DNA from 3 places in the Bacillus sp. JJ1503 genome. Region 3 is predicted to be linked to each of the others. Evidence: riboswitches for the same ligand, from Rfam matches in the RefSeq annotation. Region 3 holds a riboswitch; each other region holds the start of a gene.
The links. Region 3 has a riboswitch for S-adenosylmethionine ahead of metK (methionine adenosyltransferase). Riboswitches for the same ligand answer to the same signal wherever they lie in the genome.
Positions count from the first base shown of each region.

Region 1: linked by a shared signal. The riboswitch ahead of V7149_RS12575 (O-acetylhomoserine aminocarboxypropyltransferase/cysteine synthase family protein) and the one ahead of metK (methionine adenosyltransferase) in region 3 are both predicted to bind S-adenosylmethionine.
Region 2: linked by a shared signal. The riboswitch ahead of V7149_RS08325 (homoserine dehydrogenase) and the one ahead of metK (methionine adenosyltransferase) in region 3 are both predicted to bind S-adenosylmethionine.

Region 1 covers NZ_JBALOZ010000148.1:71-4,210, forward strand. Annotated here, with positions in the region: gene V7149_RS12575 (O-acetylhomoserine aminocarboxypropyltransferase/cysteine synthase family protein) at 29-1,345, opposite strand; SAM riboswitch class I at 1,455-1,554, opposite strand; gene V7149_RS12580 (hypothetical protein) at 1,646-1,999, opposite strand; gene V7149_RS12585 (MFS transporter) at 2,151-3,419, opposite strand; gene V7149_RS12590 (thioredoxin family protein) at 3,555-3,863, opposite strand; gene V7149_RS12595 (toprim domain-containing protein) at 3,870-4,140, opposite strand, start outside.
Region 2 covers NZ_JBALOZ010000087.1:25,795-29,934, forward strand. Annotated here, with positions in the region: gene V7149_RS08315 (ABC transporter ATP-binding protein) at 1-774, opposite strand, end outside; gene V7149_RS08320 (ABC transporter ATP-binding protein) at 771-1,763, opposite strand; SAM riboswitch class I at 2,258-2,364, shown strand; gene V7149_RS08325 (homoserine dehydrogenase) at 2,502-3,707, shown strand; gene V7149_RS08330 (helix-turn-helix domain-containing protein) at 3,908-4,140, opposite strand, start outside.
Region 3 covers NZ_JBALOZ010000043.1:18,414-22,553, reverse strand. Annotated here, with positions in the region: gene asnB (asparagine synthase (glutamine-hydrolyzing)) at 1-680, opposite strand, end outside; gene metK (methionine adenosyltransferase) at 872-2,071, opposite strand; SAM riboswitch class I at 2,251-2,477, opposite strand; gene V7149_RS04180 (thiol-disulfide oxidoreductase DCC family protein) at 2,572-2,946, opposite strand; gene pckA (phosphoenolpyruvate carboxykinase (ATP)) at 3,184-4,140, shown strand, end outside.

The DNA.
Region 1 (4,140 bases), on a different contig from region 3:
TTTTACTTATATTTTATGCCTTAAATAATTATGCTTTTGCAGTTAGCGAGGCAATACCTGTTGCTGCCTCAATTGCTTGCTCTAAATCTTCAATAAGGTCTTCAACATTTTCAATTCCGATAGATAGGCGGACTAGATCCTCAGGAACGCCTGCTGCCTTAAGCCCTTCTGTATCAAGCTGCTGATGCGTTGTACTTGCCGGGTGAATAACTAAGCTTTTCGCATCGCCAACGTTTGCAACATGTGCCCATAGCTCAAGATTATTAATGAAAGCCGCTCCAGCTTCTCTTCCGCCTTCGATTCCAAATACGACTACAGAACCTGCACCCTTCGGCAAATACTTATCCGCTAATGCTTTATCCGGATGATTGTCACTTCCAGGATACAGAACCCAATTAATAGCTGGATGAGCTTCTAAATATTCTACCACTTTCTTCGTATTAGCAATATGCTCCTTCATCCGCACATGAAGTGTTTCAAGTCCAAGTGTAAATTGGAACGCATTTTGCGGGCTTAATGCAGGACCAAGGTCTCTAAGAAGTTGAACTCTAGCTTTAATAATATAGGCAACGGCACCTAATGCCTCACTATACACAAGGTTATTATAGCTTGGGTCTGGCTGAGTGAATCCAGGGAATTTAGGAGAATTCCAATCGAACTTTCCACCGTCTACAATGATTCCTCCAGTTGTTGTTCCATTTCCCAGCAGCCATTTTGTAGCGGAGTGGACGACAATATCCGCTCCAAATTCTATCGGTCTGCATAAATATGGAGTCGCGAATGTATTGTCAATAATAAGTGGAACCCCATTCTCGTGTGCGATTTCCGCTACCTTTTCGATATCTAACACCTTTAAGCTTGGATTTCCAATCGTTTCAGCAAAGACAGCCTTTGTTTTTTCAGTAATCGCTTTTCGGAAGTTTTCAGGATCCTCAGGGTCGACAAATTTTACTTTAATGCCGTATTTAGGCAGTGTCACAGCAAACAGATTATAAGTTCCCCCATAAAGGTTCGAGGCTGAAACAATTTCATCCCCAGCTTCAGCAATGTTCAAAATGGCTAGTGTAATGGCGGCCATTCCGCTAGCCACCGCTAGGGCACCAACTCCCCCTTCTAACAAGGCAACCCTTTCTTCAAAAACTGTAGTAGTTGGGTTGTGAATACGAGTATAAATATACCCAGTTTCCTTCAAGCCAAATAAATTAGCTGCATGTTCTGTGTTTTTAAATTGATAAGCATTGTTTTGGTAAATTGGCACAGCTCTTGCCCCTGTTACAGGATCCGGCTGAAGGCCCCCATGTACACCTAATGTCTCAAATCGATAGTTCTTTTGTTTTTCTGACATTTTTCATCTCTCCCTTTTTCATGTGCAAATGTTTGATTTACTAATTCTTTTACTTATAAAAGAAGAGTTGAAAAAACCCTCTTCATAAGAAGAGGGTTGATATCATCTCTTCTTATCTATCAGAGCAATTACTCTGCTGGAATTGGCACCGTGTAAATACCGGTTGCCGGGCTTCGTAGGGCCAGTCCCTCCACCTCTCTTGATAAGAATATTTAATTGTTATACTTAAGTTATTATAGCGATACTATCATATTGATTTTAGGCAGTCAAGGTATATTTTAGAAATTTCTGATTTAATAATTATTTTTTACATAAAATGAAAAGAGATTCTAACAGCAATATTTTACGGAAGGTTGAATCGACTGATACCTTCTTCCACCTTATTGCCTCTCTTAATTTTTCATTTCCTGTTAAAATGGCATGAATGCTTTCTTTAGATCCTGATATGATGGCATCAAATTGTTGTTTCTGAATATCTGGATAAATGGAAATATGGCCATCCAGAAATTTTAACGGAACCTCTATATCCCCGGCTTTGATACAAATTAATAAGGAGGAATCAGCTAACAATTTCTGTAAATGCGATTTACTCTTAACCTCTTCAATAAATGAAGCAGCCATCTTTTCCATTTCCATCACCTCTAAAACGAACATATTATTTTTTCTTCTGTATCTACATTCAACAAAAGCAACGACATCCCTCTTATTTCTGTTCGACACAATAAAAGCAAAAAAAAGACAATGCCTCGACTATTTTCAGCATTGTCTTTCATTTCCCGAGAAATATATCTTTTATTTGCATGTATTAAACTGCATTAACGGTGGATACCGCTTTTTTTGTCTTATTATGGTTCTTAAATACTAGATAAAAATAAATCGATCCTACTAGATATAACGAAGCTGTAATAGAAAAAACAAGCGCATATCCCCAATAGGACCCATACTTTATCACAATCCCTGTAGATACAGGGCCCATTGTTGCCCACCCTAAATTAAATACCATTTGGTTTACAGAATTCGCTAAACCTTTATAGGAGTCACCTACTTTAGACATCATGAGCGACATTTGGATGGGGTTTCCCGCATTCATCAACGCCTGTCTAAATAAAAATCCGAGTGCGGCTAGTAATAAATTTTCCGTGTATGCTGTGAGAAGGAGAAATGGCAGTGACATGAGTTGAAGAATGACTACAGCCTTCACCTCCCCTACCTTTCGAACAACAATTGGTCCAATGATCATAGCAACCGCTGTTGCAGCCTGACCCATTGAAATAATGAAACCGATTGCTGAGTTGGAAGCAGAAAAACGATCTGCAAAATATAGATTGAGATAGGGAATCACTAATCCAGCACCAATTCCGATGAGAAGCTGTGCAATTGCAAAAAGCCCTATCATTTTAAAGCCATCACTTTTATAAAATTTCTTCTTATATGTTGTTTGCTTCTCTTGAATTTTGGCAGTTGAAGAACTAGTTTCCTTAAATCGTGTAATTGGCAGTACACCTATAAGAAAGAAAATACCCCCAATTATTAGTGTAATTCGAATACTAGTCAATGATGTTGTAAAAAATGAAAATAAATCTGTTAAGATTCCGCCGCTTAAATTTCCAATAACATTAGCTCCTGTCATAACCGCGAAATGCATACTAAATAAATGGACCCGCTGTTCAGACTTAGAGTTCTCAGCAAGCCAAGGGATAAGCGAAACTTGAAGAAATGCAGACGTTATTCCCGTTAAAAAGGCAAACAAAAGCAGAAGTGATTGGATTTCAATGACACCTCGAAATAACAGCACAATGCCAGTTGCAGTTGCTCCAAAGAGCATAGCTTTTTTTCTCCCCATCCGGTCACTCATAATGCCCGCAGGAACAAGAATTAGAGCCGTGGCCAATGCAGTCATGGAGATGACCTGACCGTTCAATCTTTCAGTAAAGCCTAACTCCCGAATGTAAAAATTGTAAATAACCATAAAAATTCCAAAACCAATCTGCGTATAGACATTTGCCCAGATGGCCTGCCTAATATTATGATTATATCCTTTAATCTGGCTTGCCCATTCTCTATAAAATGTCATATAGTTTCTCCTCGAAAAAATATTTCGTATCCCTAAATATAATACATAAATATGGAAGCACTTGTAAATAAATAATCAGTGAATGTTTAGAAAATAAAACCAAAATAAAAATACCAGGCAAAATGACCTGGCATTTTAAAGAACACTCTTTATTCTATCTAATAAATAGGGAACAGAATGAAAAGCGTACAGTTTATCCTGAATATGTCCATCTTTAATCATGATGAGGCAAGGCACACTTTCTACCTCTAGCTGCTCAGCGAATTCAGACATATAGTTTAAATCGGCTTTCCCAATTAGATGATCAGGCAGCAGTTGTTCTATAACTGTTAACATTTTACTGGCTAGCTGACACGTACCGCATAAAGGAGTATAAAGATATACCAAACCTGATTTGTGATTCTTGATAAGCTTTTCAAATTCCTCCCGTGACCATTCCTGCAATGATTCTCATCCTTTATCCAAAAACTCTGTGTATACATCTATATTAGCCGATAATAACACGGTAGCAAGATGATGTTCCGGAGCAGTTGCAACCTCGCGATACATACGATCGATATAAAGGTGCTCAGCCTCTGGAAATTCTCTTTTAAATTGTTTCCGAAGCTTCTCCCCAGCTGCATCTGCATCAACCAATATAAAAACATCTTTATCATAAAGCATATCAATCAATTCATCCAGTTTTGTGACACCTATTGTTCCGTTAGTGCAAATAATTTCA
Region 2 (4,140 bases), on a different contig from region 3:
CTCTGCATAAGGATGCAACGGTTCATTATATAAACTGTCTTTCTTAGCAATTTCTACCATCTTACCGAGATACATGACTCCAATCCGATCACAGAAATGTTTCACAACACTTAAATCATGTGAGATAAAGATATAGGTGAGCCCGAATTCTTTTTGTAAATCCTTCATCAAATTTAAAACTTGTGACTGTATCGAGACATCCAATGCCGAAACTGGCTCATCTGCAATAATTAATTTCGGCTTTGAGATAAGAGCCCTTGCAATGCCAATTCGCTGACGCTGTCCACCTGAGAACTCATGTGGAAAACGAGTAAGCTGGGCTGCCGTCAAGCCAACTTGATCAGCTACTTCAAGGAGTCTTTTTTCCCGCTCATCGCGATCAGTCACACCGAAATTAATAAGCGGTTCTTCAATAATATTTTTGACCTTCATTCGGGGATTAAGGGAAGCAAAAGGATCTTGAAACACAATTTGGATATCTTTCCTTAACCGTCTCATTTCACTTTTATTAAGTTCAGCGATATTTTTCCCTTGAAAAAAGATATTTCCCTCGGTTGGTTCAAGAAGTCTGAGAATGGTTCTGCCCGTGGTGCTTTTTCCGCAGCCTGACTCTCCGACAATCCCGAATGTTTCGCCTTTCTTCACTTCAAACGAAACCCCATCAACTGCCTTAACATGCTTCATTGTTCTATTTCCGAAAACACCACCTTTAATAGGAAAGTGTTTTTTTAGATTTTCAACCTTTAATAATACATTGTTGTCCAGTTCTGTCATGTTGAGGTCACCTCCGATTCACCATGTTCATAAATCCAACACTTCACCTTTGAACCATTATCCATTTCAAATAACGGAGGAACTTCTTTGCATCTTTCATGCGCAAATGAGCATCTTGGTGCAAACCTGCAACCAGCAGGCATTTTACCCGGAGCTGGAACAATTCCAGGAATGGAAGATAGATATTCTTTCTGTTCATTAATATCCGGCAATGAGGCTAGAAGCCCTTTCGTGTAAGGGTGGCGTGCCTTATCGAAAAGATCAACAACTTGCGACTCTTCTACAACCTCTCCCGCATACATAACAATCACTCTGTCACACATCTCCGCCACAACTCCGAGATCATGTGTGATGAGAACAATGGACATATGCAGCTGGTCTTGCAATTTCTTCATTAATTCTAAGATTTGCGCCTGGATTGTTACATCGAGAGCCGTTGTAGGCTCGTCTGCTATAAGGACTTCCGGATTACAGGAAAGAGCCATTGCAATCATCACTCTTTGACGCATCCCTCCAGAAAGCTGGTGAGGATATTCATTCAGTACTTGTTCCGGTCTTGGAATACCGACAAGTTTAAGCATTTCCAAAGCGCGGTCTCTCGCCTCTTTTTTCGAGATGCTTTCGTGGTTTAAAACCATTTCATTTATTTGATCCCCAATCCTGTGGACCGGGTTCAATGAGCTCATTGGCTCCTGGAAAATCATCGAAATCTTTTTCCCGCGGATTTTCCTCCAATCCTTCTTGGCGAAATCCTTGAAATTTAGGCTGCCGAGGCGAATATTTCCTTCAAGCCTCTCAACGCCTGGAGGTAAAAGACCCATTAATGAAAGAGACGTCATACTTTTTCCGCAGCCCGATTCTCCAACAATTCCAAGTGTTTCACCTTTACGGAGGTGGAAGCTTATTCCATTCACAATGGCTATCTTCCGATTATCTTCATCTTTAATTCCAACTTTTAGCTCGTCTACTTCTAAAACTTTTTGAACCATTATGACACTCCTAACGGTTTCATTATTTGAAATGCGATTTCATTTTTTTGATAATTTAAATTTTACATAAGAATCCCCCAATTTTCAATAGTTTTTAATTAATAAATATTAATTGATTGATATAATAAGGGGAACCCTCTTGTTTCTTTCATTCATGCAGAAAAGTTGTACGAAGATGGTGAAATTGCAGGGGAGTTGTTTTAATATCATCATTAATCATAGTGGTTGTCTGAAAAGTAGAAATCCCCTAAAAAGTAAAAATGTATTATGTTGATATATCAAAACTTCATAAAATATAAGGGGCATTCTAAAGTTCGAAATACGATTTTCTGGATTCTCTCGTTGGTTTCTCTGCTTGGTTTTGCAGGAATAGCGGTCGTTAGTGTGGATGGATTGACCGTACATCAGCAAGAGCGTAATTGCCAAAGCAACCTTTATATTGACGTAACCCCTTTAAATCGATATGATAATAAATAATTTCATAATTGCTAATCTTCTTATCAAGAGAGGTGGAGGGACTGACCCTGCGAAGCCTCGGCAACCAGCATATGTATGCACGGTGCCAATTTCAGAGGAATGATCACAATTCCGAAGATGAGAAGGTGGAACGGATTTTGTTATTTCATTCTTGCTCCCCCTTCTGTCTTTATATGCAGAGGGGGTTTTTTATTTTTCCATCTATGGCAATTTGCCTTATTCATAGCAAATTGACTACAAATTAACAGGAGGAATGCATACATGTCAGCCATTCATATTGCATTATTAGGATACGGTACCGTTGGGAAGGGTGTCTATCAGACTGTCCAATCACATCAGAAGAAGCTCCAAGCCCTATTTGGGAAAAAAGTGAAGATCGTTGGAATTCTTGTGAAAAATATAAATAAACATAACAAACCGGATAAGGATGTTCTTTTAACCGATGACTTCGAAAAAATCATTACACTTGAACAGCTTGATGTAGTGATTGATGCCATTGTTGGAAAAGAGCCAAGCTTTTCCTATTTGCAGCAGGCAATTAAACGGGGTTGCCAAGTTATTACGGCTAACAAGGAAATGTTTGCCCATCACGGGGAGCAATTAAAACAGTTAGCAAGTGAAAATGGTGTTTCGCTCGGCTTTGAAGCAACGGTCGCTGGCGGGATTCCTGTAATCCAAACACTTAAGCAATTGCTAAATGTAAACAACATCGAAAAAGTTCAAGGCATTCTTAACGGAACCTCTAATTTTATTTTGACAAAAATGAGAGAAGAAAACTTACCATTTGTGTCAGCATTGAAGCTAGCACAGGAAAAAGGCTATGCCGAAGCGGATCCAACCAATGATGTAGACGGCTATGATGCCTTCTACAAAGCGGTGATCTTAAGTGAGATTGCATTTGGGGAGGCACCGAACTGGGATGAGTCGATCAGAGAGGGAATTCGGGGAATCACTCCTGAGCAAATTGAAATCTTTTCATCATTAGGGTTTCGCTTTAAACATGTCGCCTCGATTGAACGAACTTCTAGTGGAATTCTCTGCACCGTAAAACCTGTACTTGTGAATGAACAGCATCCCTTTTACCATGTGGAAGGTGTCCAAAATGCTGTTTCCATTGACGGGGATATTGTTGGGAATATTAGCCTTCAAGGTCCAGGGGCGGGAATGCTTCCAACAGCAAGCGCGATAATCGAGGACTTGGCACATATCAATAAAGAAAGCTCACCTCGGGCATATACCAAACAAAAGATAGAAGGAAATGAGGCTCCTACTCTTTCTTTTTGGGCAATCGGCGGTGATGTAAATGCCTCGATTCTGCCCACTCCTATTGAAGTAATTGAAAGAATTCATCCAAATGTATTAATCGTTCGAGCACCTGAAGAGGCCATATACGCGATTCATTTGCCAAATGTGCATGTCTATCAAATTCTTGGGGATGTGGCGTTTAGGGGTGTGGTTGTGAGTTAGGAATAGTTGATTTTTGAATTAAAAACAGGAGGGACACTTTAAGCTGTTGCTCCTGGTTTTTAATTTTGAGTGATGAATGAATTTCATAATTTCAATCCCTTGTCTCCCAAGCAATTCAAGGCATGAAAAAAGGAGCACCTCCCCAAATTCTTGTATAATGTAAGTGATTAATTAAGAACATTTTTATCTTTACCCCCGCACTAACTTTCACTTATTTGATGAAGCTTATCCTTTAAGAATGGATAAAGATCGACAGCCAAATGAATGTTTAGAAATTGGTGACTATCCGAAAGGTTTATTGAAAGTATTTCTTCGATTCTTTTTAATCGATAGGTGAGCGTATTCGTATGGACATGGATGGATTCCGCTGCTTCTTTTACATTTTGGTTATGTTCAAAATAGGCGAAAAGCGACGGGAGTAACTCACCTTTTC
Region 3 (4,140 bases):
GGCGCATCGCTTTGAGTATGCAATTGTATTGACTGATAGAGGGCTGATTGTATCTCTCGAATAAATTCAGCTTCTTGTTTTAATACCGGTTGAAAGGCTACTTTCCAATAGCAAATAATCTCCATAGGGGCATCCATTTTCTTTGTAAAATAATGCCCTGGTTCAAGCTTTTGAATCTTATTTGTGATCGTGTAAGGCTCTGGGACGAACTGAAAGGTTAAATATTGCTGTAATGCATCTATATTCAAAACTTCGCTTTGTAAAATGCTCTTCTTATCAGTGGCAAAATACAACCCTTCGATTCCGTCATAATAATAAAAAGGTTTGATCCCAAAAGGATCTCTTGCCCCAAACAAGACCTTATCCTGCTTATCCCAAATAACAAGAGCATACATTCCACGCAGCTTTTCCAATATTTTTTCTTTTAATTGGCTATATAAGATTAATAATATTTCTGAATCACAATATTCACCTTCAGAAAGTTCTTCTTTAAGCTCCTGTATATTGAAAATCTCTCCATCCAATACAATTGAATATCGGTCATGTTGATAGAAAAAAGGCTTCTCATTACATCTTGGATAATGGAAAAGCCCATACTCTTCATCATAAAAACTTGCTTCACATTTCGGGGTATCTGTATTGTCATGATTTCTTTTTACAAATCCACTAAAGCGGCTCATTCATTTATCACCCAATCTCAATCTTTAATTAATTTAGATGATAATTGCACTATTTATTTGTTTATTGATTAGTGAAATATTATGGGGGTTGTTTGCAAGGAATGGAAATAGGAGTTTAAAATCATCCTTAACATATGACGAATTAAAAAAGCGGAAGTTACATCAAAAATGTAGCTTCCGCTTTTTCATTATTATTTTAAAGCCTCTGCACGTAATGCCTCAGCTTTATCTGTACGTTCCCATGGAAGATCAATATCGGTGCGTCCAAAATGACCATAAGCAGCAGTTTGCTTATAAATAGGACGGCGCAGGTTTAGCATATTAATAATGCCAGCTGGACGAAGATCGAAGTTTTTACGAACTAAGTCAACTAACACGTCTTCATCTACGTTACCTGTTCCGAAAGTATCAATTGAAATAGATACCGGCTGCGCTACTCCGATTGCATAAGCAAGCTGAACTTCAACTTTATCAGCTAGACCCGCAGCAACGATGTTTTTCGCCACATAACGTGCAGCATAAGCAGCAGAACGGTCAACCTTTGTAGGATCCTTTCCGGAGAATGCACCGCCGCCATGACGAGCGTATCCACCGTAAGTATCAACGATAATTTTGCGGCCAGTTAAGCCAGCATCCCCTTGTGGTCCGCCAATTACGAAACGGCCAGTAGGGTTGATAAAGTATTTTGTATTCTCATCAATTAGTTCTTTTGGAACAACTGGATTGATGACATGCTCTTTAATATTGCGCTGAATTTGCTCTAAGCTAATTTCAGGGTGATGTTGAGTAGAAATAACAATTGTATCAATACGAACAGGCTTGTTATTTTCATCATACTCAACTGTGACTTGTGTTTTTCCATCCGGACGAAGGTACGGAAGGATTTCTTCTTTACGTACTTCAGTCAAACGGCGTGCTAATTTATGAGATAATGAAATTGGAAGCGGCATTAGCTCCTTCGTTTCATTACATGCAAATCCAAACATTAAACCTTGGTCACCAGCACCAATAGCTTCAATTTCTTCATCTGTCATTTGCCCTTCACGAGCTTCTAAAGCTTGGTCAACTCCCATCGCAATATCAGGTGATTGCTCATCGATAGAAGTTAAAACCGCACAAGTTTCGGAATCAAAGCCGTATTTCGCACGAGTGTAGCCGATTTCTTTTACTGTTTCGCGAACGATTTTTGGAATATCTACATAAGAAGATGTAGTGATTTCTCCTGCAATTAAAACTAATCCTGTTGTAACAGATGTTTCTGCTGCTACACGAGCATTTGCATCCTGAGCTAAAATGGCATCTAAAATGGCATCAGAAATTTGGTCACAAATTTTATCCGGATGACCTTCAGTAACTGATTCAGATGTAAACAAACGACGTTTTGTTGACATGCTGATGTTCCTCCTTATATAAAAAATGATACGGAACTCATTCCCTAATTAGTATGAAGTAAACTTGGAGTTTTTATGATTAGCGTATAGGCTTTTCAAGAAGCTAACCCTCAAAATGCAAAATAAAAAACCTTTCCATCCCTGTGAAAAGGTTGAAGCAAATCGATTCGCGCCTTTCACTCTTATCGTTCAAGGAATAATCCTTGCGTCAGGTTTAGCACCTTTGCTAATCAAATTCGCCTTGGCGAATTTGCGCCCAGATTTTTATCGAGCTCGCTCGATAAATTACCTTTAAAAAATCTGAGGCATCCGCCGGAGGCTAACTTTATTCGAATGAATAAAGTTAATCGTTTAGCAGGTTGCTGGGCTTCATTGGGCCTGTCCCTCCGCCAGCTCGGGATAAGAGAGTATCCGTTCAAGGATAAATCATAACGTACTATATAAAAAGAAGTCAATAAAATTATTCAATTATTTTGGTGTTTTTTTTATGTCAATGAATATCATAATGAACAACTGCCATTGTCACATTTTTTCCTGAAAAATTTATGTCTATTCTTGGCTACCCATTTATATAGAGGATTACCTACAAATGACATTCCAGGAAAATATAAACATAACCCTAATAGGTTTAATGGGGGAGTAAGCAAGAGTAAATACCTTATAGCATCATAGCCTTTACGGACTTTTCCACCGGAAGAAATAATATGAAGCTCCCGCCGTAAGCTGATTTTATCGAACGGTATCGAATGACGGGTTTTTTCATATTCTTGCAGTGAAACCCAGCTTACTTTATGAAACCTATCAATTTTTTCAAAAAATTGTTTAGATTCCTTGCATAAACTACATGTTTCATCGTATAATGCAATCGTTTTCACCTAACACCAGCCCTATCTTATATTTATATCGTTAGTTTATCATATTTTATCCTATTCAAATTGGTTTGGTAATAAGCGGGCTTCTTCGTTAGGCGGAATTATAATTGTTCAAAAAGAGGAAAATAATTAATGAAAAAAAAACGGCAATTAGTATAGATTAATCATTCAATTGTGTTATACTATTTGTAAATTGAAATGTCTTTCATAAATTTAATGTAAAAGGAAGGTATTCTTCAGATGAATTCTGTTAGCATTCCGAATAAATTAACTGAATTATTAAAGGGAAATAATATTCAAGTACAATTATCTGTTCCACAGCTTGTGGAAAAGGTACTAAATCGTAAAGAAGGCTCGCTCACTTCAACCGGTGCAGTTTGTGCAACTACCGGAAAATATACAGGTCGTTCTCCAAAAGATAAATATATTGTTGAAGAAGCATCTACGAAGGACAAAGTTGACTGGGGTAAAGTAAATCAACCTATCTCAGAAGAGGCTTTTTCAAACCTTTATGATAAAGTATTAAACTACTTACAAGAAAAAGATGAGGTATTTGTTTTTAATGGATTCGCTGGTGCTGACAAAAAACATCGCCTTCCCATACAAGTTATTAATGAATATGCATGGCATAATTTATTTGCTCATCAGCTTTTCATTCGCCCAACAGCTGAGGATCTATTAGATCATCAAGCAGAATTCACAGTTATTTCTGCTCCGAACTTTAAGGCTGACCCTGCAGTAGATGGTACTGCTTCTGAAACTTTTATCATTGTTTCCTTTGAACGCCGTATAGTTCTAATTGGCGGAACAGAGTATGCTGGAGAAATTAAGAAGTCTATTTTCTCTGTCATGAACTATTTGCTTCCAGAAAACGGAATTTTACCAATGCACTGTTCAGCTAACGTTGGCCTTGAAGGTGATGTAGCGTTATTCTTCGGTCTTTCTGGAACAGGCAAAACAACTTTATCAGCAGATCCAAATCGCCGCTTAATCGGTGATGACGAGCATGGCTGGTCTCCAAACGGGGTATTCAATATCGAAGGCGGATGTTATGCAAAAACCATTGGCTTAACTCGTGAAAAAGAACCGCAAATCTTTGATGCGATCCGTTTTGGTTCTGTTCTTGAAAATGTTGTGATTAACAGCGATTCTCGTGTTGCTGATTATGATGATAATTCCTTAACCGAAAATACTCGT